2 regions of the Rothia sp. SD9660Na genome follow, and region 1 is predicted to be linked to the other one. Evidence: predicted binding sites of a transcription regulator. Region 1 holds the regulator's gene; the other holds the start of a gene.
What was found. The regulator LexA, encoded in region 1, represses DNA repair genes until DNA is damaged. The targets are predictions, from matches to a motif close to TCGAACANNTGTTCGA.

Region 1 (11,645 bases):
TTACCTCCCCCCACCCGGCTATGTTCACCGACGACGTCATCGACGCCATGGCCGAAACCCCCAACGTCATGCCCGTGCTGCACATGCCCCTGCAGTCCGGCTCTGACAAGGTGCTCAAAGATATGAAACGCTCCTACCGCTCCAAGAAGTTCCTAGGCATTCTGGAGAAGGTGCGCGCGCGCATTCCCGATGCCGTCATCACCACCGACATTATCGTCGGCTTCCCCGGTGAAACCGAAGAGGACTTCCAGGAGACCCTGCGCGTGGTCGAAGAGTCCCGTTTCTCGTCCGCTTTTACTTTCCAGTACTCGATCCGCCCCGGCACCCCGGCTGCGACCATGCCCAACCAGGTGCCTAAGGCTGTGGTGCAGGAGCGCTACGAGCGCCTGATTGCCCTGCAGGACCGCATCGCCGGTGAAGAAAACCGCAAGCAGCTGGGTAAGACCGTGGAACTGATGGTGACCGCAGAATCTGGCCGCAAGGCCGAGGAGACCGGCCGCCTATCGGGCCGGGCCCGCGACCAGCGCCTGGTGCACTTCACCGTGCCCGAAGGCTGCGAGGTGCCCCGCCCCGGCGACCTGGTCACCCTGCCCATCACCGAGGCCGGCTCCTTCCATCTGATTTCCGACCCCACCGCAGAGCAGTACTCGGTACGTCGTTCCCGCGCCGGTGATGCCTGGGATCGTGCCCAGGCTGACTCCTGCGGCACCGGCACCACCCAGGTGCCCGGCACCCCGGTATCCCTGGGCTTCCCCACCTTCAAGCCTGCTCTCTAAGCTGTGATTGAGAAGGACGCCAGCAGCAGCTCCCTGCCCATCATCGCCGTGGTGGGCCCCACCGGCTCAGGCAAGAGTGCCCTAGCTATTGAGCTGGCACGGGCTTTGGGCGGGGAATGCGTTAATGCTGATTCCATGCAGTTCTACCGGGGCATGAACATTGGCACTGCCAAGGTCACCGCCCAGGAAATGCGCGGGGTATCCCACCACCTGCTCGATACCCTGGAGGTTACCGAAGAAGCCTCGGTCGCTACTTTCCAGGCTCAGGCTAGGGCTATTTTTGATGAGATTCGCGCTCGCGGGAACTACCCGATACTGGTCGGTGGCTCCGGCCTGTATGTGCGCGCTGCCCTGGACGTTCTGGAATTTCCCGACACCGACCCGGCTGTGCGGGCCCGGCTGGAAGCTGAGCTGGCGGCGTCCGGCCCCGGCCCCCTGCTTGAGCGCCTACGTGCGGTTGACCCCGAATCAGCAAAGCGGGTGAAGGACGACCGCCGCCTGGTGCGCGCTCTTGAGGTCTTTGAGGTGACTGGTCGCCCCTTCTCGTCCTTCATGCCCACCCGCACCTACTTCCAGCCTGCCCTGCAAATTGGTCTTAACGGCGACCGCGCGCAGCTGCACCAGCGACTGTACGAGAGGGTGGTTGCCATGGAAGAAGCCGGTCTGCTGGCTGAGGTTGAGGCTCTTGAAGCTCAGGGGCTGCGCCAGGGCAAGACAGCTCCGGCCGCTATCGGTTACCGGGAATTTCTCAAGGTTCTGGACGCCGCCCGCGGCTTGCTGCCTGCTGGTGAGGAATATTCTGTCGCCCAGGCAGTTGACGATACCGTCACCGCCACCCGCCAGTTCGCCCGCCGCCAGCTCACCTGGTTCAGGGCAGATAAGCGGGTGCACTGGCTTGACTGGTCCAGCCCCATCCTGCTTGAAGAAGCCCTGGCCCTCGTCAACGGCAACCAGGCACTAGACTAAGAAGAAAAAGCGCCCCACAACGGAAAGGCAAAACCCGTGGCAACCCACACCGTAGAAACCCCCGTCTGGGGCGATTTGAGCGGCAAGACCCTCACCAAGGGCCAGGCAACCGGCAACGACTTCATCTTCGTCACCGACCCCGAAGCTAAGCTTGACCTGCCGGCTGAGCTCATTGCCAAGGTGACCGACCGCCACTTCGGCATCGGCGCCGACGGCTTTATCCGCGCGGTCAAGACCGAGCACCTGGATTTTGCCTCCCACCTGCTGGAAGAGACCCCCGAAGCTATCTGGTTCATGGACTACCGCAACGGCGACGGCTCGATCGCCGAGATGTGCGGCAATGGCGTGCGCGCTTTTGTGGACTACCTGTTGACCGAAAAACTGGTTGAGCTCGAAGAGGGCGGACGCCTGCTCATCGCCACCCGCGCCGGTATCAAGGCCGTGGGCCGTACCGAAGACGGCTACGCCATCGACATGGGCCCCTGGGGCTTCATCAATGGTGACATGGCCCGCGATAACGGCACCGACGCTCAGGTGACCGCCAAGGGCCTGCGCACTCCCCGCGGGGCCCTGTCCATCACCATGGGCAACCCCCATACCGTCGTCATGCTGGGCACCGACGGCAAGCTCGACGGCCTCAACCTGCACGAAGCCCCCAAGGTTTCCCCCAACCCACCTGAAGGCACCAACGTAGAGTTCGTCGTCCCGGAAGAAATCTCAGCAGAGGACGGCGACCCCGCCACCGAAAACATCGGTTCAATTCGCATGCGCGTGCACGAACGCGGCGTCGGCGAAACCCTCTCCTGCGGTACCGGCGCTTGCGCCGCCGCTGCCGCTACCCGTTTCTGGGGTGGCGAGGACGCCCCCGACGAGTGGTTGGTTCGCGTACCCGGTGGAACCCTCGCCGTCACCTTCGTACTGGGCCCCGACAACCTTGAACACGTCGTCCTGGCAGGGCCGGCCGCCATGACCGGTAAGGTTCTGCTGGGCTAAATGGCTGACAACGTAGAAAACAACCGGGAACTCTGGAACGAGATTTACTCAGAGCGGGAACAGATGTGGTCGGGCAAGCCCAACGCCTCACTCGTTACCCTCATCGGCGACCGCGCCCCCGGCACCGTCCTTGACCTTGGTTGCGGCGAAGGCGGGGATGTGCTCTGGCTAGCAGCCCGAGGCTGGCAGGCTACCGGCATCGATATTTCGGACGTCGCGGTAGGGCGCGCTCGCGCCCGCGCGGCAGCCGAGGGGTTGGAGGCCAGCTTTATCGACGCTGATCTCACCGACTGGTCTACCGACCAGCGTTTTGACCTGATTGTCACTAGCTTCTTGCAGTCCTACGCTGACTTTGACCGCCTGCCCCTGCTTGCAGCGGCCCTGGACCTGCTGAAACCCGGTGGAGAGCTTATCTCGGTGGCGCACGCAGGTGCGCCCTCCTTTGCAGACCCCGAGGACGCCCGCAAGCACAGGGCTCGAATGGTGAAGGCTGCCGAAGAGGCACGAGCCCTCACCCACAGCCGCGACGATATTGAGATTGTGCTGGCTGAAGAGTGGGCTCGGGATATCACCTCACCCGAGGGCGAACCCGCAACCATACCCGATGCGGTGATGGTGCTACGCCGGGCGGTGCACCTCAAGAATTCGGAAACCCTTCGAGGTAGCGTAGCGGGCTACCTCCAGCTCGGGGAACTCAGCGGCCAACCACTTCTGTAGAGAGTCTGAGCCCAGGTTTTTCTGAACGACCAGGTAGGCGGTACCGCCGGGAGTAAGACGGGGCAGCCAGGTGTGCATGATACCGTGTAGCACGTCCTTACCTACGCGAATGGGCGGGTTAGACCAGATGGTGTCAAAGGTCAGCGACTCATCGAGTGCATCGGGGGCTGAGACCGTCACGTTGGTCAGGCCCAGGCGTTCAGCGTTCATTTCGGTAAGCTTGGCAGAGCGGGAGTTCACCTCGACCCCGTAGACCTCAGCATCAGGCGCTGCCATAGCCAGGGTCAGGGTAATTGGGCCCCAACCGCACCCGATATCGAGCATGCGCACCCCCTGCGGAGCGGGGGCCTCATCCAGGAGAATACGGGTTCCCTTATCAACCCCACCCGGGCTAAAGATGCCGGAAGCGGTCAGAACCTGCACCCGGCGTCCGCCCAGCTCAACAGTTACGGGCTGGGGTGAGAAATCTCCGGTGGGGTTTTCAGAAAAATAGTGCGCGCTACTCATAGACGTTCATTCTACGCTAAGCCCCTGCCCTTACCGCCCCGGAAAAGCTAGAATAGAAGGACGCCTCAAACCACCTCGAAAGGTACTATGACCGAGACTTCAAACCCCAGCAATGACCCTAAACTTCCCTCAGATGAACAGCTGAGACTCACGGTAGACCGCGTGCTGGGGCGGGCAGCGGGCAACGGTAGTGTGCTCGATGAAAGGGCCCGCGAACTCTCAGATAACCAGCGTGAACACTCTGAATACGACGGCGACCAGGTAGATCTTGAAGAGCGTCGAGCGCTGCGCCGTGTAGCGGGCCTCTCCACCGAGCTTGATGACGTTACCGAGGTCGAATACCGCCAGCTGCGCCTAGAGCGCGTTGTACTGGCAGGCGTCTGGTCAGAGGGCACTCTGGAAGAAGCTGAGAATTCCCTGCGTGAGCTGGCGGCACTGGCTGAGACTGCCGGTTCAGAGGTTCTGGACGGTCTGGTGCAGCGTCGTCTGAAGCCAGACCCGGGCACCTACCTGGGCTCCGGCAAGGTGCTGGAACTCAAAGATATCGTTGAGGCGTCCGGCGCCGATACCGTGATTGTGGATGCTGAACTGGCCCCCTCCCAGCGCCGTGCTATTGAAGATATCGTCAAGGTCAAGGTCATTGACCGCACCGCCCTGATTCTTGATATCTTCGCCCAGCACGCTAAGTCGCGTGAAGGTAAGGCCCAGGTTGAGCTGGCCCAGCTCGAATACATGCTGCCGCGTCTGCGCGGTTGGGGTGCCTCCCTGTCCCGTCAGGCCGGTGGCCGTGCCGCCGGTGGTGAAGGCATCGGTTCCCGCGGCCCCGGTGAAACCAAGATTGAAATGGACCGCCGCCGTCTGCGCGCCCGCATGGCCAAGCTCAAGCGAGAGATTGCGGCCATGGCTCCTGCACGCGAGACCAAGCGTCTGAACCGCAAGCGTAACCGGGTGCCGTCCGTTGCGATTGCCGGTTATACCAACGCCGGTAAGTCCTCCCTGCTCAACCGCCTCACCGACGCCGGCGTGCTGGTTGAAAACGCCCTCTTCGCGACCCTGGACCCCACCGTGCGTAAGGCCCAGACTCCGGACGGCGTGGGCTACACCCTCTCTGACACCGTCGGCTTTGTGCGCGCCCTGCCCACCCAGCTGGTGGAGGCCTTCCGCTCCACCCTTGAGGAAGTTGCCGACGCTGATGTGATCGTTCACGTTGTGGATGTCTCCCACCCCGACCCCGAGGGGCAGGTCCATTCTGTCCGCCAGGTGATCACCGAGGTTGATGCCCAGAACATCCCTGAAATCATCGTGCTCAACAAGGCAGATGCGGCTGACCCCTTCGTCATTGAGCGCCTGCGGCAGAAAGAACCCAACCACGTTGTGGTCTCAGCCCGTACCGGTGAGGGAATTGAGGAGCTACAGCAGAAGATTGCGGACACCATTCCCCGCCCCTCCATTGAACTCAACCTGCTGGTACCCTTCTCAGCAGGTGGCGTGGTATCCCGTCTGCACGAGTGGGACGCCGAGATTCTGCGCACTGCCTTTGTGCAAGACGGCACCTACGTTCAGGCACTAGTGCGCGAAGAAGTTGCCTCTGACCTTACTGAGTACGTGCTCGAAGAAGACCTTCTTGAAGTACTGCAACCTGAAATCGACGAAGCTATCGCCTCAGGGGCGGTTGAAACTCAGCGCGCATGAACGAACACGTCACCGCACCCACCGGGCAGGAGCTAGAGACCCTGCCCGGAGCCAAGCCCGTCCTACAGCTCCTCGACACCGTCGTGGAGCGCTCCGGCGGCCAGAAGCGCGACGGCCAGCGGACCATGGCAGCCCACGTAGCCCGCGCTCTCGACACCGAAAAACACCTGCTGGTGCAGGCTGGCACCGGTACCGGTAAGTCCCTGGGCTACTTAGTACCCGCCATTCATGCTGCCCAAACAGCAGAAAAACCTATCGTGGTAGCTACCGCAACGCTGGCCCTGCAATCGCAGATTGTCAACCGCGATATTCCGCGCCTGCTGGAATCCCTGGGCGATGAACCCGAGCATGAAACCGACGTCGCTATTCTCAAGGGCCGCAACAACTACGTCTGCCTGCATAAGCTCGAAGGCGGCTACCCCGAGGACGACGGCGATGCCCTTTTCGATATGGATGCCGCTACCGGTTCCACCGGCCCCGCCGGAAAACTGGGGGAGGAGGTTGTGCGCCTTCGCGAATGGGCGCAGACCACCGACACCGGCGACCGCGACGAGTTGCTGCCAGGCGTGAGCGATAAGGCATGGCGGCAGGTAGCCGTCACCGCCTCAGAATGCCTGGGCAAAAAATGCCCCCTGGTTGAAGAGTGTTTCAGCGAGATGGCTCGAACCAGGGCTACTGAATCAGATATCGTCATTACCAACCACGCCTTGCTGGCGATTAATGCCTTTGAGGGCGCTGCGGTGCTGCCCGACCACGACATCGCCATCATCGACGAGGCCCACGAACTGGCTGATCGCGTCACCGGCGCTGTCACCGGGGCACTCTCGCCGGCCGCTATTACCAAGGTCGCCCGCAGTCTCAAACGGCATACGGACGCCGACCACAAGGCATTAGAACAGGCAGCGCTCGCTCTTGACGATTCTCTCAACGGGGTGCCCGCCGAGATGATGCCCAAGGGCTTGCCTGACCGGGTTGCCGCTGCCATGGAACGCGTGCGTGATGCAGCGCGTCAGGCCCTCACCGATACGAAGAGTGGCGACAAGGACGGCGACGCCGGACGTCAGATGGCCCGGGCGGCTCTGACCGAAGTACACGAAACCTCCGAGAAAATGCTGACCGCTGACCCTCTGTATCAGGTGATTTGGGTGTCTCGTACCGGTTCCTGGGAACCTGGCAAGGGCTATGTCGCTGCTGCCGATGACGACCCTGCCACCTTGAATATCGCCCCTATCTCGGTCGCTGGTTACCTGCGCGAGGGTCTTTTCGAAAACCGTACCGTGGTGCTCACCTCCGCAACACTGACAGTGGGAGAAAGTTTTGATGCCGCCGCTGGTGCCCTGGGGCTGATGGGTAAGGACTCTCCGCGCTGGGACGGTATCGACGTGGGCTCACCCTTCAACTACCCCAAGCAGGGAGTTCTTTATCTGGCGTCTGACCTGCCCAAACCCGGGCGGGGAGTCTCGTTGGAACAGCTGGACCGGATTGTGGAACTGGTGACGGCTTCGGGCGGCGGTGCACTGGGGCTCTTTTCCTCAAAACGCGGGGCAGAACTAGCTGCCGAGTATGTACGGGAACGAACCGACCTCAATATTCTTCTGCAGGGGGAGTCTTCCTTGCGTGCCCTGGTTAAAGAGTTCACCGACGATACCGATTCTTGCCTTTTTGGCACCATGAGCCTCTGGCAGGGCGTGGATGTACCCGGGGATTCCTGCCGCCTGGTCATGATGGACCGTATTCCCTTCCCCCGCCCTGATGATCCGCTGTCGCAGGCCCGTACCCGGGCGGTAGCAGCTGCCGGGGGCAATGGCTTTATGGCTGTGTCTGCCTACCACGCAGCGGTCCGTATGGCTCAGGGGGCAGGGCGTCTAGTGAGGTCTGTGGGTGATAGGGGAGTTGTGGCCGTCCTTGACTCCCGCATCGCTACTCAGCGCTACGGCTCCTACCTGGTGAAGTCCCTTCCGCCCTTCTGGACTACTACCCGCAAGGACGTCGTGCTGGGGGCGCTCGAGCGCCTCAAGCAGTCAATCGACTAGTTAGAGGCTAGGTCTTAGAGACTGCGCAGTACGGAGACGACCTTACCCATGATGGTGGCTTTATCGCCCAGAATGGGCTCGTACTGGGTGTTCTGGGGCAGCAACCAGGTGTGACCATCGCGCTGGCGGAAGGTCTTCACTGTGGCCTCGTCGTCGAGCAGAGCCGCGACGATGTCACCGTTCTGGGCGGTGTTCTGGGCACGCACTACCACCCAGTCGCCATCGCAAATCGCAGCATCGACCATGGAGTCCCCCTTGACGCGCAGCATAAAGAGGTCGCCCTGACCTACGAGCTGGCGGGGGAGCGTCATGACGTCTTCAATTGCCTGCTCAGCGGCAATGGGCGAGCCCGCAGCAATACGGCCCACCAGGGGAACGGTAGCGAGGTTATCGTCGGTCTGCGCGAAGGTGGGCACAATCGGCAGGGCGATGACGCTGGTTTCAGGCTTTGCTTCTTCGGGGGAGGTCTCGCCGGTGAGAACTTCAATAGCGCGAGGACGCTTGGGATCGCGCCTAATATAGCCCATCTCTTCGAGGCGAGAGAGCTGGTGGGTAACAGATGAGAGTGAAGCGAGACCTACAAGGTCGCCGATCTCACGCATAGACGGCGGGTAGCCGTACTCATCAATAGCGCTTGAAATGGCGCTCAAAATTTTTTTCTGGCGGGCAGTGAGGGGGCGAGAGCCCTTGTGGGGCGGGCTTGCCGGAGTCTGCGGAGTTCGTTCGCTCACGGTATCTCGTCTCTGTTGGTTCTTAAAATGTCAGCCACCCGGTGTTCACTATCAAGTGGTCTTCTAAGACTATGCCAAGCAAACAGGTTATTCAAACATTTGTTCTAATTTTTCTCGACTATGTTCGATTTTTCTGATAGAACATAGATACGAAGAAATTTTAGAACAAAGATTCGACTTTTGGTTGAATGTTTGAGCGTGAATCAGGAGAAAGACTTATGAGCACCATCGCCTTGCCCGAGTTTATGGCTCGTACTTCTTTGAAGAAGCCCCTTGATCAGGCTGCTACTTTTACCGTCCGCCAGCACCCGCAGGTACCCGCATCAGCCGGGGCACTGCGACAACCCCAGTACCGTATTCGTTTTGCGGCACCTGTGCCTGCTCGCCCTGAACCTGTAGCTTCCTTGCGGAATCTGCCTTCCCGCCCTGCTGTTTCTGGCTCGGCGCAGCAACCTAGTGCAGTAGTAGAACCACCCCAGAGTGCGAAGAAGGAGCGCCAGAAAATCCATCTGACCCGCCGGGGGCGCCTGGTTTTTAGGGGCCTGCCTCTACTCACTCTCGTGGCTCTTGTGGTTCTCGGTGCTTTGACTTTCCTTGCACCCGGCGAAGCTAAGAGTGCCACTGTCGAACCTGTTGTTCCGGTTAGCCAAACGGTCACCGTTGTGCACGGCGATACTCTCTGGACCATCGCAGCAGATGTGGCACCCGGTGAAGACAATCGAGACGTCATCAATCGCATCATGCAGATTAACGACCTCACCAGCGCACAGCTGGTTCCCGGTCAGGTTCTTGAGGTACCTGTCTACACTCGGTCACAATAAGAAAAAGAGCGGTGCCCTATGCCAGACTGCGAAACAAGAATGCAGCGTACGGGGCTAGGTCGCTACACTAGGGGAGTGACCGAAACTACCACAGCACTCGAAACCCTGCCCCTGCGCGAAGATTTGCGGGGCCGTTCACCGTACGGCGCACCTATGATTGATGTTCCGGTAACCCTCAACGTTAACGAGAACACCCACCCCATGCCGCAAGAAGTCATCGAGGCCATTAAGCGCGATGTGGCCGAGGCTGCCGCAACCCTCAACCGCTACCCCGACCGCGAGTTCGATACCCTCAGGGCGGAGCTAGCAGACTACCTGGGGCACGGTCTGACTCCCGAGAACATCTGGGCAGCCAACGGCTCCAATGAGATTCTTCAGCAGCTTATGCAGGTCTTCGGCGGGCCTGGCCGTTCGGTCATGAGCTTTGTGCCCACCTACTCCATGTACCCCCTGCTGGCAGATGGCACCAACACAGCCTTTATTGCCGGTACCCGCGCAGCCGACTACTCACTGACTGCAGCATCGGCGGTTGAGCAAATTGAGCAACACAAGCCCTCGATTGTCATCCTCTGTTCACCCAACAACCCCACAGGCACAGGTCTGGGCCTAGATGTCATTGAGGCTGTCTACGATGCCGTTGTCGCCTATAACGGTATCGTCGTGGTCGACGAGGCCTATGCCGAGTTCGCTCAGCACCGCACCCAAAACGCCCTCACCCTGCTGCACGGTCGCCCTAACCTGGTGGTGAGCCGCACCATGAGCAAGGCTTTCGCTCTGGCTGGTGCCCGCCTGGGCTACTTTGCAGCTGCCCCTGCTGTGGCGGATGCCGTCCGCCTGGTCCGCCTGCCCTACCACCTCTCAGCTGTCACCCAGGCAACCGCTATTGCAGCCCTGCGCCACCGCACCCAGCTGCTGGCCAACGTCGACGACATCCGCGCCCAGCGCGACCGTATCGTAGAGCACCTGACCGGTTTAGGGCTAGAGCCCGCTGTCTCAGACTCCAACTTTGTATTCTTCGGCGGTCTCAAAGACGAAAAAGCCGCCTGGGCCTACCTGCTGGAGCACGGCGTTCTGGTGCGCGATAACGGAATCCCCGGCTACCTGCGCGTTACCGCCGGTACTGAAGCAGAGACCAGCGCCTTCTTAGACCACCTCACCGACTACGTGCAGACCTTCGAACGGTAAGCGCCCCGCACCCATCCTCACCCCGGCAAGAACCTTCAGAAAAAGAGACAGACATGGTAGTTCCCACCGAATCATCCACTGGCATCGGCCCCCGCATCGCACAGATGGAGCGCACCACCAGCGAGTCCTCCGTCAGCGTCGAAATTAACCTGGACGGCACCGGCGTCTCAGACATCGACACTGGCGTTCCCTTCTATGACCACATGCTCACCGCCCTGTCTAAGCACTCCCTGATTGATATGACCATCAAATGCTCCGGCGATACCCACATCGATGTGCACCACACCGTTGAAGACACCGGCATTGTGCTCGGTGAGGTTCTCCGTCAGGCCCTGGGCGATAAGGCAGGCATCCGCCGCTTCGGTACTGCCACCGTGCCCCTTGATGAAGCTCTTGCCTCTGCCGTGGTCGATATTTCTGGCCGCCCTTACCTGGTCCACACTGGCGAGCCCGAAGGCTTCGAATACCACCTCATTGGTGGGCACTTCACCGGGTCTATGGTGCGCCACGTCTTTGAGGCTTTTGCCTATCACGCCGGTATCTGCCTGCACATCACCCTGTTGGGCGGGCGCGACCCCCACCATATCGCTGAAGCCCAGTTCAAGGCTCTCGCCCGCGCCCTGCGTCAGGCAGTAGAGCCCGACCCCCGCCACGCCGGCATCCCCTCCACCAAGGGGGCCCTCTAATGAGCGAGACTTTACAGCAGAAGCCCACCGTCACCGTCCTTGACTACGGGGCAGGGAACGTGCGCTCAGCCGTCCGCGCCCTTGAAGAAGCCGGCGCCCACGTGGTGCTGTCCCGCAAGGAGACAGACGTGCTGGGTGCAGACGGCTTGGTCGTACCTGGCGTTGGCGCTTTCAAGGCCGTCATGGACGGCCTGAAAGAAGCAGATGCTATCCGCATGATTGGCAGGCGCGTTGCGGGCGGACGCCCCGTGCTCGGTATCTGCGTAGGCCTGCAGGTCATGTTCGACAAGGGCGTTGAGCACGGAGTTGAAGCCCATGGCCTGGGCGAGTGGCCTGGCACCGTTGAGAAGCTCAAAGCCGAGGTTGTGCCCCATATGGGGTGGAATACCGTCCGTGCACCTGAAGGGTCTAGGCTCTTTGCCGGTATTGAGAACGAACGCTTCTACTTTGTGCACTCCTACGGGGTGCAAGAATGGACCTTCGACCAGAACAACGAAGCCATGCTGCCGCCGCAGGTTACCTGGGCTCACCACGGCGG
Region 2 (11,645 bases), 570 kb from region 1:
AGTTCAACAGTCTGGTCGACCTCGTCCTCGCCGTAGTAGAGGTTGACCAGAGAGGTAATGACGGCCTGGGTCTCCACCTCGTTCTCGCCCACAGCGTGGTAGAGGGTGGCCACATCGTGCTTGTGCAAGTCCTGGGCCACCTGCAGCATAAGCTCGGGCGTCATCATCTTGGTCAGAGGCAACTCGTGCTGGCGCATAGCCTTGACCACGCGCTCCTTGCCCCGGTTCATGGCCTCGATACGACGGCCCTTAGCGTAGTGCTGGCGAATCTTGGTGCGGGCCTTGCTGGTGCGCACGAACTTGAGCCAGTCCTCGCTCGGGGCGTGGTTCTCGTCCTTAGTTGTCTGAATCTCAACCGTTGAGGCGGTTTCGAGCTCGGTGTGCAAGGGAACCAGCTTGCCGTTGACCTTAGCACCGATAGTGCGGTCCCCCACCTCAGTGTGGATAGCGTAGGCAAAGTCAACGGGGGTAGAGCCCACCGGCAGGCTAATGGGCTTACCCTGCGGGGTCAGCACCACAATCTCGTCGGTCTCAAGCCGCTCAGACAGCTGCTGGTAGAACTGCTCAGACTCGGGATTAGAGTTAGAAATCTCAGATATCGACTGCAAGATGCCGATATTGAAGGCGGCGGTCTGAGTGCCTGGCTCCTTGAAGGAAAGATCCACCTTCTCCCCGCGAGAAGCAGCCTTGTAACGCCAGTGGGCAGCCACACCATACTCGGCCTCTTCGTGCATCTTGTAGGTGCGAATCTGGATTTCCAGGGGCAGGCCGCCGGGCCCGTGCACCGTCATGTGCAGCGACTGGTAGTGGTTGTGCTTAGGCTGCTTGATGTAATCCTTGAAGCGCCCAGGAACCGCCATCCACAGGGACATCACATGCCCCAGGGCGGTATAGCAATCGTTCTCATCCTCGACCATGATGCGCACGGCCAGAATATCGTTGATATCGTCGAAGCTCTTACCCTTGGTCTTCATCTTCTGATGAATCGAGTAATAGTGCTTGGGGCGGCCCGTCACGGTGGCCTCAAGACCCACCTGGGCCAAGCGATCCTCAATCGTCACGCGGGCCTCGGCCAGGTACTTTTCGAGCTTAGGGGTACGCTCGCCCACCATTCGCACAATCTCAGCATAGATATCGGGGCTCATCGCGGCAAAGGAGAGGTCTTCCAGCTCCCACTTGATGGTGTTCAAGCCCAGGCGGTGGGCCAGCGGGGCATAAATCTGCAGGGTCTCCTCAGCCTTACGCGCCGCAGAAGCACCGGATACAAACCGCCAGGTACGGGCATTGTGCAGACGGTCAGCCAGCTTGATGAGTAGCACGCGCACATCCTGCGACATCGAGATAACCAGCTTGCGAATTGTCTCAATGGGGGCGTTATCGCCGTAGCTGACCTTATCGAGCTTGGTCACCCCATCAACCAGGTAGGCAACCTCCGGGCCAAAGTCAGCAGTCAGCTGCTCCTGCGTATAGTCGGTATCCTCCACGGTATCGTGCAACAGACCCGCGACCAGCACAGGGCCGGTAGCACCAATCTCAGCCAAGATAGTGGTCACAGCTACCGGGTGGGTAATGTAAGGGTCCCCGCTCTTACGCTTCTGCCCCCGGTGATAGTGATTCGCCACCTGGAAGGCCCGCTGCAACACCTCAAGATCTTCCTCAGGGTGGTACTTCTTAACGGTTCGAATCACAGGAGCCAGGACCGGCGAAAAACGCGGCGCCGGGCCTTCCGGTTGCTCCCGACCAAACACCAGGCGAGTGGGCACGCGCCCCGAAGCAGACATGACCCGGTGCGACCCACGAACCGGCCGCTTCTCCCCTGCCTGGGCTACCTTCTGAGTGCTCTCTTCTGACCGGCTCATGCCCTATTCCCCCTCAAACTTATTTATACGTGTGGGACTATCTTAGATTAATTCCACACCCTGCGTAAGAAAAACGGGAGCGAACTACTGTCCGCTCCCGTCTCTAGGGCAAAAGACCTAGCTCTTGGCCCTACTTGCTATCGAGGTTAACCGAATGCACGGTGACCATCACCGGGGCAGCCGGCTGCGCGTCGACGTCCTCGCGCTCATCGCCCTCTTCTACCTGCCCCTGGCGGGCCCGGCGGACGAGCTCGGTATGCTCACGCACGCCCTTCTCGCCCAGACGCAGGGCAGCGTAGGCAGGAGCCGCCACAAAGAGGGTGCCCAGGGTGCCGATAATGATACCGACGAAGAGAGCCAGCGAGAGGTCCTTGAGAGTACCCGCGCCCAGGAGCAGGGCACCGATGAAGAGAATCGAGCCCACCGGCAAAATACCCACAATCGAGGTGTTGATTGAGCGCACCAGGGTCTGATTGACCGCCAAATTCACCTGCTCAGCAAAGGTAGTATCGCGGCGCTTCTCTAGCCCCTCGGTATTCTCACGAATCTTATCGAAAACCACCACGGTGTCGTAGAGAGAGTAGCTCAACACGGTCAGGAAGCCGATAATCGCACTGGGGGTAATCTCAAAACCGATGAGAGCGTACAGGCCCACGGTGGTCACGATGGTAAAGATCAGGCCAGCAATTGCCGAGACCGACATCTTCCAAGTGCGGAAGTACAGGGCCATACCGATCATCACCAGCAGGATAAACCAGACCAGACCCACCAGAGCCTGCCGGGTCACCCCGGCACCCCAGGTAGGGCCCACGAAGGACGAAGTCACCTGGTCAGCGCTCACACCGTAGGCCGACTGCAGGGCCTGGCCCACTGCCAGAGTCTCATCGTCCGTCAGCTCACTCATCTGAGCCCGCACGGTACCCGCAGCGATATTAGTGACGCGCACATCGGTAGCCTCGGGAGCGGCGTCCGCAATCGCCTGCTGACCGATAGAAATATCGGTATCGACCACCTGCGACACGGTGAACTCAGAACCACCGCGGAACTCAATACCCAGATTGAAGCCACCGCGCACCACCGGCACCAGGGCCGCCAGCACAACCAGAGCCAGGGCAATCGTCAGCCACAAACGACGCTTAGGCACAAACCCAAACGACCGCTGACCAGAATGCAGTTCATTACCGAACTGAGCGAGTTTATTAGCCACGGCGAGCCTCCTCGGTAGTGGTGGAATCTGCGGCAGGCAGGGGCTCCACATCAGCACTCCCCTGCGCCGCTTCAGCTTCAGCTGCCTCAGCGGCCAGGCGCTCGCGGCGTTTGCGCTCAGCCAGGGAGAGGGAACCGTCAGCTTCTTCAGAGGTGCGGATGCGCCCCGCACCACGGTAGAGCGGGGTGGAGCCAAGGGCTACTGGGTCCATGCCAGAGAAGCGGCCGCCGTTACGGAAGTAGTCCTTGCGACCCAGCAGAACCATAAGCGGGTGGATGAAAAGGAAGGTGATAAGCAGGTCTGAAACAGCGGTGAGACCCAGGGTGAAGGCAAAGCCGCGCACGTTACCGACCGAGGCGAAGTAAAGCACTACAGCGGCCAGCAGGTTCACGGCTTTAGAGGCCAAAATGGTGCGCTTGGCGCGCAGCCAGCCGTGGTCGATACCGGCAGGGATGGTACGGCCGGCACGAATCTCATCGCGAATACGTTCAAAGTAGACAATGAAAGAGTCTGCCATCAGACCGATGGATACAATCAGACCGGCTACCCCCGCCAGTGACAAGCGGTAGTTCATCAGGTGGCCCAGCAACACAATCACACCGTAGGAGAGCAGGCCCGCAACAATAATCGAGGTGATGTTAACCAGGCCCACCAGACGGTACTGGAAGAGGGAGTAGATAAACACCAGCAGCAGGCCGATCAGACCAGCAATCAGACCCATCTTCAGCTGGTCAGCACCCAGAGTTGCAGAAATCTGCTGCTCCGACTGGATAGTGAAGCTAATGGGCAGGGCACCGTACTTGAGCTGCTCAGCCAGGTTGGCTGCCTCTTCTTCGGTAAAGTTACCGGTGATCTGAGGCTGGCCGTTGGTAATCACTGCCTGGGTGACCGGGGAAGAGAGCACCTGACCGTCCAGCATAATGGCAAAACGGGCGCGGGGGTCGGACGCGTTGGTGCCGCGAATAGCGTTCAGGCGGGTGGTGACGTCCTTAAAGGTCTGGGTAGCAGCCTCGTTGAAGACGATATTCACGCCCCACTGGCCGGTCGCGTAACCGGTTGAGCTAGCCACCTGGGAGTAGGAGGCTGTCTCGATATCGGTACCCTCGATTTCGATGGGGCCCAGGATGTACTTCTCACTACCATCTGATGCGCAAGCAACAATGGCGGCATTGGGATCCTGGTTGGTGGTATCCACATTGGCGGGGATAGTGCAGTCCAGCTGCTCGTACTGGCGCCAAAGGTCGCCTGTCACCCAGTTGTAGTCGGACCCGTCGGTGGGTTCAGCCGTCGGTGAGGGCAGGGCGTCCTCGGCAGCGGTAGCGTCCGCCGTAACCGCCTGCGGGGTGCCAGCGTTGATGACCGCGCGGAAGCTCATTTGCGCCGAGGTCTGAATCAGATCGCGGGTTTCTGAGCTCAAAGTGCCGGGCACAGAAACCACGACGTTCTGGCCCGACTGGGTGGTCACTTCAGCTTCCGCCACGCCCGCGCCATCGACGCGCTGGCGGATAATTTCAACAGCCTGGTCGAGCTGCTCAGCAGTAATTTCCTCGCCAGAGGAATCGTTGGTCTCTGGCGAGAGAATCAGCTGGGTGCCGCCAGAAAGGTCGAGAGCCAGTTTGGGAAGCCAGGTGCCCCCGGCAAAGGTCGTGCCGAAGATCCCTCCGGCCAGTAAAAGCAACACCAGGGCCATCGAGGCAAGTGCCCCTCTGGCTTTGGTGGCGTGGGATGGTTGAGCCATCGGTACCCCTTCAGGTGAGTGGGTTAGTGAAACATGAAAAGGCGCGCCACCTCCACAAAAGAGGTAGCGCACCTGAGAATAGTGTTTAGTTCTTGGGGTCGTCTGCGACTTCACCCTGGATGACAGGACGCTCGGCGTCAGCTACCGGCGTGGTAGCGGTGTCATCCTCGATGCTGGTGACGGTCATGAGGTGGACCTTGGCCACGGTACCGGGGGCGATTTCCAGGTGAGCGGTGTTAGCTTCCTTGTCGATGAAGACTACCGATCCGTAGAGACCGAAGTTGGTCATGACCTGGGTACCTGGCACCATGGCGTCATGGCGTTCTTTAATCTGCTGCTGGGCCTTTTTGGCGCGGCGTGCTGGTAGCACGATAAGTACCAACATCATGATGCCTAGGAGTAAGAGCATAAACAGGGGTGAGCCTGACTGCACGAGAATCCCTCTTAACGTGGTTGATGGGGGTGAACAAACTAAGTCCCCATTCTATGCTAAGTTCCTTGCCCTTGGCTGGCTGCTCCTTGATATTACAGGCACCCTGCCGTTAGGACAGGTCCGGAGCCTCCAGTCCGAGGTGTTCCCAGGCCGCAGGCAGGGCAACACGTCCACGGGGTGTGCGCCCAATCAGGCCTTCACGCACCAGGTAGGGCTCGGCAACGGTCTCGACGGTTTCGGTCTCTTCGCCCACTGCAATAGCTAGGGTTGAGAGGCCCACCGGTCCCCCGCCGAACTTAGTAATCAGAGCTTCGAGCACAGCACGGTCTAGGCGGTCCAGGCCGCGCTCATCGACCTCATACATATTCAAGGCTGTGGCAGCGGCTGAGGCTTCGATACGGTCAATACCATTCACCAGAGCCCAGTCACGCACACGACGTAGCAGGCGGTTGGCGATACGAGGCGTGCCCCGGGACCGACCCGCAATCTCTGCAAAGCCTTCGGGGCTGATATTGAGTTCCATCAGGCCAGCCGACCGGCGGATGACGCTTTCCAGCTCGGCCACGGAGTAAAACTCTAGGTGTCCGGTAAAGCCGAAGCGGTCACGCAAGGGCCCGGGCAGCAGGCCCGCGCGAGTGGTTGCCCCCACCAAAGTGAAGGGCGGTAGCTCTAGCGGGATAGAGGTAGCACCGGCTCCCTTACCCACCACGATGTCCACTCGGAAATCTTCCATGGCCATGTAGAGCATTTCTTCAGCCGGGCGACTCATTCGGTGGATTTCGTCGAGAAAGAGCACCTCGCCCGGGGTCAAAGAGGAGAGAATCGCAGCCAGATCACCCGAATGTTGAATAGCCGGGCCGGAGGTAATACGCAGGGGGGCATCCATCTCGGCAGCAATAATCATGGCCAGGGTGGTCTTACCCAGGCCGGGAGGGCCCGACAGGAGCACGTGGTCGGCCGAGCGTCCGCGCATCTTCGATGCTTCAAGCACCAGGGACAACTGCTGACGCACGCGCTGCTGGCCCACAAAGTCATCAAGGGACTTGGGGCGCAGGGCCGCCTCAATCATCTTTTCTTCGGGTTCTTCATCCATCGAAACCAGGCGCTGGCCGGGAATCTGCCCATCGGCATGAGGGAACTGACTCATAGATTACCTATCGACCTACCGTGTTCTGGTTACCCAGTGAGGCCAGCACGGAACGCAGGGCCTCAGCCACACCCATGGTCTCGGCCTTCGGGTAATGTTCGATAAAGGACTCGATGGCACTGACTGCATCGCGCTCGTTCCAGCCCAGGCTGGTCAGGGCGTCCTGCACCTGAGGCTTCCAGCTCACGCCCTGGTCAATCGGCAGCTGGTCGGTAGCGCCGTCTGCCAAAATCAGCTTGCCAGCAAGCTCCAGGACGATACGGCGCGCCCCCTTGGGGCCGATACCGGGTACTTTAGTGAAGGCCTTATCGTCACCGGTGGCCACAGCGCGCTCAACCTCGGCCGGGGTATGCACGCCGAGCACAGCTAGGGCAATGCGCGGACCAATACCCGACACCGACAGCATCATGTCAAAGACCTCACGCTCGGCAGGGTCAGCAAAGCCGTAGAGGGTCATGGAGTCCTCACGCACAATCATGGTGGTCAGAACCGTTGCCTTCTCCCCCAGGCGCAGCTGCGAGGCGGTACGGGCGTTGAGGTGCACCAGCATGCCAAAACCGTTTACATCGATAACAGCGGTCTCCAACCCCAGGTGGGTCACGGTACCGGTCAGTGAGCTAATCATGAAACCAATTCTATTCGAATATATGTACTAGTACAAGAAACGTGTGTCTTGTATGTTGCGGGCAAGCAGCGGACTCACGCTCACTGCCGACCCTCTCGCGCGACTCGCTACGCTCGTTACGCGATTCACGCCAGCCCCGAGCCAGCAGCTTCGCTGTGAGTCCGCCGCCTACCCAAGACCCTCGCCCTACCTTCGTGCCCTTGCCTCTGCCTCCATCCAGGCCCGCTGGGCGGGGGTGAGCTGGGACGTTCGCCGTGCTGCCGCCGGGTTTGACCCCTGATGGGTTTGGGTAGTGGCTGCCATGTTAATGCCCGAGCCAATACCACCGCCGCGCCAACCGTGGCAGATAGCTAGAGCGAGGGCGTCCGCCGCGTCTGCAGGCTTGGGCATCGTGTCAAGCCCCAAAATGCGGGTGACCATGCGACCCACCGAGGCCTTATCGGCGCGTCCGGAGCCCGTCACAGCCGCCTTAACCTCTGAGGGGGTGTGAAAGTGTACCGGCACACCGCGTGCAGCGGCAGCTGCGATGACCACGCCTGAGGCATGGGCAGTTCCGATAACGGTATTGACCTGCTCCTGGGCAAAAACTCGCTCAATGGCCAGGGCATCGGGCTGGTAGGTATCGAGCCAGGCTTCGGCGGCGCGCAGAATCTTGAGGATGCGGGCGTCCAGGCTCTCTGATGCGGCAGTACCAGCCACCCCCACGTTCACGAAATGGGCCTTGCGGTTGGACGTCATATCGACCAAACCGAAACCGCACCTGGTGAGACCCGGGTCGACCCCCAGAATGCGGGCAGCGCCCGGAACTCGCGGTGCGGGTTCCGGGCGCTGGTGTGAGGTGCCGTGAGCCGGGGCCACGCGCTCCTCCTTTCCCTGCTGGTTACTCAGCTTCGAGCTCGGCCATAACGGCTTCGCTGATGTCTGCGTTGGAGTAGACGTTCTGTACGTCGTCTAGTTCTTCGATGGCGTCGGCAAGCTTGAGGAACTTCTTAGCACCTTCGGCGTCCAGGTCTACCTGCATAGTGGGGCGGAAGACCGGGTCGTCGTTGTTGTACTCGAGCTCAGCCTCTTCCAGAGCCTTGCGGATAGCGGGCAGGTCGGTTGCCTCTGAGACAACGGTGAAGATCTCACCCTCGTCGATGACTTCCTCAGCGCCGGCGTCGAGCACTGCCATGAGGACGTCATCCTCAGTCAGGCCCTCGGTCTTAGCAACTTCAGCAACGCCCTTGCGCTCGAAGAGGAAGGCTACAGATCCGGAGTCCGCCATGGTGCCACCGTTGCGGGTAACTGCGGTGCGAACCTCAGCGGCTGCACGGTTGCGGTTGTCGGTCAGACATTCAATGTAGAGGGCGGTACCCTGGGGGCCGCGGGCCTCGTACATGATTTCGGTGTAGTCAACGGCTTCACCGGTTAGACCGGCGCCGCGCTTGATAGCGCGCTCAACGTTGTCGTTGGGAACAGAGTTCTTCTTGGCCTTTGATACTGCAAGGTCGAGGGCGGGGTTACCTGCCGGGTCGGGGCCACCCATGCGAGCTGCAACTTCAATTGCCTTAATGTACTTAGCGAAGGCCTTGGCGCGCTTGGCGTCAATGGCTGCCTTCTTATGCTTGGTTGTGGCCCATTTGGAGTGACCTGACATGATTCTCCTTATTCGTCTGGTGCGCCTGCACGCGGGCGGGCGCGATGTACCTCGTACTATTCTAGCGTGGACGGGCGGACGCTGAGGCGCGCGCCTTTTCCACGAGGGTGTCGTCGATGACGACGGGGGTGAACTCACCGTACTTCTTGATAGCAGCCTGCTTGATGAGGAAGTCCGAGATGGCCGGGTTCTTGGGTAGCAGGGAGCCGTGCAGGTAGGTTCCAATGACGTTGTGGACGCGGGCGCCCTCGCCGGAATCTTCCTTGTTGTTGCCCTCGCCCTTGGTGACGGTGGCCAGGGGCTTGGTGTCGCCGGAGAGATAGGTGAGCCCCGAGTGGTTTTCGAACCCGATGATGGTGCCGAACTCTTCAGATTCCTCAACGATGTTTCCGATCAGGCGTTCTTCGCCGCCGACGGTTTTAGCGTCAAAGACGCGAATACCGTTGAGAGTGACGCCGCCTACGGTTTTGAACTCTCTACCGAAGAGCTGGTAAAGACCGCAGATGACCAGCATGGGGGTGCCGTCTTCTGCCAGCATGCGCAGGGTTTCAGCGTTAGCCAGTAGGTCATCTTGGATGACGGACTGGCCTGAATCCTGGCCACCGCCACCCACAAAGATATCGCCATCGAGCGGGAATTCATCACCGGGGTTGTAGTCAACGATTTCGGTGGTGAAACCGTGGGCCTGGGCCCGGCGGGAGAGCGACAGGGTGTTGCCCCAGTCCCCGTAGATGTTCATGTCTTTGGGGTAGAGCTGCACAATTTTCAGGCTCTTGTTGTTGCCGGTCTGGGTGATAATCTGCTCGCCCGCTTCGACCGGTGCGTTCTCAAAATCGCTCATTAGATTTCCTCCACATCGGTGATTTTTGCCAGTTCCTTACGGATGGCCAGCATTGCGGTGTAGGTGCAGAAGATGCGCATGGGGCGACCCTCTGACTTGGCAATAAAGGTGGCCAGGGCTTCTTCGAGGTCCTCGTTGATGTTTTCTACATAAACATCGTCGTGCTGCAGGCGCAGGGCCATGTCGTAGGCGCGCACGCCCGATACCATGGTGACGCCGCCCTGGGTTAGGGAGTGGAAGTCGACGTCCCAGAGCCAGGAAACGTCGCGGCCGTCGGCGTAGGCGTCGTTGATGGTGATCATGGTGGCGTAGTCCTTGGCATCGGCGGACGCCAGCGACAGGCGGAACCCGCTGGGGTTCTTCACCAGAAGTAGCTGCAGGGTCTGGCCGTTAACGTTGAGGGTTTCACCGCGGCCAAAAGCCGGGGCAATATGCTCAAGTTCAGCCAGAAGTTTAGTCTCGTTGAGAGCATCTCCCATAACCTCGCGAGTCAGGGCCATTGCTGCCGCAGCGTTAAAGATGTTGTAGACACCGTAGAGGTTAATGGTGCCCGCCAGCTCCTTGCCTGCAACATCAAAGGTGGCGGCGGTTCCCTTGAAGTCCTTGAGCAGGACGGACGCCGCCGGCAGCTCTGGTGCCAGAAGACCGGCGTCCGCGCGCTCGGCCCCCTCGGGGCTGGTGCGCAAATCGTCGTCGGAGGGGAAGAGGGCACGCAGCTTCTCGGATAGACCAAAATAGCTGACCTGAGTGCCAGGCTGAATATTTTGAGCCAAAGAGCGAATGCGCGGGTCCTCGCGGTTGAGCACGACTGTGCCCGTGGTTGCACCGGCGACAGTAGCCAGCATACGGCGGGTTGTGTCAATCTCACCGAAACGATCCAGCTGATCACGCAAGACGTTGAGCAGGAGCGCATAGTTAGGCTTGACCTTACGCACAAAATGAACGGCGTGGGCTTCATCCAGCTCAAGCACAGCGATGTCTGCATCCAGCTTGCCAGCCAGGTTCATATCACCCAGCAGAGCAGCAGCCACACCCCGCACGAAGTTCGACCCGGTGCGGTTGGTAAAGACCTTCAGGCCCTGGGCTTCCAGCAGCTGCACCACCATCTTAGTGGTGGTCGTCTTACCGTTCGTACCCGAAACAACAACGACACCACGCGGCAGCTTAGCCAGCTCCTCCGCCACAAAATTCGGGTGCAACTTCTCCATGACCAAGCCCGGGAAGGCAGAGCCGCCCCCGCGCAACTTGGTCGCATAACGAATGCCTTGGCCAACAAGGCGAACAACAGGTCGTGACATGGTGACTATCTTACCGGGTTTGTGTATGCTTCGAACCTGTAATGACTACTTCCATGAACCAGCTTGTACCCTTCCTCGAATTTATCTGGCGTGACATCACTTGGCGCGACAGGGCCCCCTATCTTAAAGTTGAGCCTCTTCTTGATGGTCAACCTAGCGGTGAGATTGAAACTATCGCCGTTACCCCGGGTAGCTTCCTCGGATTTACTGCCCTCCCGGCGGACGTCCGCGGTGGCGGCACCTACTGCAGCGGCTACTCACGGGCCAACCTCGATAGTGTCGGCTTTCATCTAGAACCCTGCCCCAACCACACCATCATCACCAAGGGCAAGCAGTGCGACTCCTGCTTGGCCCGCGACGAATTCGCACCTATTCACCGCATTCACTTGGGCTCCCGCATGAACGAGGCAGCTCTGGCCTATGTCAACCTTGAACACTACCTCTACATTGCCACTTTTCCCGATAGCACATCTAAGGTCGGTACCGCGTCCCTGCACTCCAACCCCCGCCGTCTGGACGATCAAGCTGTTGCCGCAGCCACCTTCGTAGCCCGAGCAGACACCGGCATCATCGTGCGCCAGCTCGAAGACCTGGTCTCGCACGAGGCCAACCTCACCCAGTTCAAACGGGCCTCTACCAAATATAAGGCCTGGGTCGACCCCGCCAGCACCGAACGCCTCAAATCTGAACACTACATGGCTGTAGAAAACGCCACCTGGGCGCTCGAAGACGCACAAGACACCATCGACGGTTTCGATATCACCGCAGACCGCTGGGTGCCATCCGTCGCGATGAGCCGAGCCTACGCGTCCTTACGGGCAGAAAACCCCGAGCCCCTCACCGGCTACCCCACCCTCA

Region 2: ruvA (Holliday junction branch migration protein RuvA) is a predicted target of LexA. The motif match lies at 7,024-7,039, and genes of this name have one in related genera.

What each region holds. Positions count from the first base shown of each region.
Region 1 is NZ_CP125946.1:1,717,839-1,729,483, reverse strand. Features, by position in the region: gene miaB (tRNA (N6-isopentenyl adenosine(37)-C2)-methylthiotransferase MiaB) at 1-776, shown strand, start outside; gene miaA (tRNA (adenosine(37)-N6)-dimethylallyltransferase MiaA) at 780-1,742, shown strand; gene dapF (diaminopimelate epimerase) at 1,779-2,735, shown strand; gene QM007_RS08155 (class I SAM-dependent methyltransferase) at 2,736-3,452, shown strand; gene QM007_RS08150 (class I SAM-dependent methyltransferase) at 3,354-3,959, opposite strand; gene hflX (GTPase HflX) at 4,047-5,651, shown strand; gene QM007_RS08140 (ATP-dependent DNA helicase) at 5,648-7,684, shown strand; gene lexA (transcriptional repressor LexA) at 7,699-8,415, opposite strand; gene QM007_RS08130 (LysM peptidoglycan-binding domain-containing protein) at 8,634-9,236, shown strand; gene QM007_RS08125 (histidinol-phosphate transaminase) at 9,312-10,421, shown strand; gene hisB (imidazoleglycerol-phosphate dehydratase HisB) at 10,475-11,107, shown strand; gene hisH (imidazole glycerol phosphate synthase subunit HisH) at 11,107-11,645, shown strand, end outside.
Region 2 is NZ_CP125946.1:1,149,488-1,161,132, reverse strand. Features, by position in the region: gene QM007_RS05685 (RelA/SpoT family protein) at 1-1,859, opposite strand, end outside; gene secF (protein translocase subunit SecF) at 1,990-3,066, opposite strand; gene secD (protein translocase subunit SecD) at 3,059-4,804, opposite strand; gene QM007_RS05670 (preprotein translocase subunit YajC) at 4,890-5,237, opposite strand; gene ruvB (Holliday junction branch migration DNA helicase RuvB) at 5,347-6,384, opposite strand; gene ruvA (Holliday junction branch migration protein RuvA) at 6,392-7,009, opposite strand; gene ruvC (crossover junction endodeoxyribonuclease RuvC) at 7,196-7,867, opposite strand; gene QM007_RS05650 (YebC/PmpR family DNA-binding transcriptional regulator) at 7,890-8,648, opposite strand; gene QM007_RS05645 (type 1 glutamine amidotransferase) at 8,710-9,489, opposite strand; gene QM007_RS05640 (Mur ligase family protein) at 9,489-10,796, opposite strand; gene QM007_RS05635 (hypothetical protein) at 10,841-11,645, shown strand, end outside.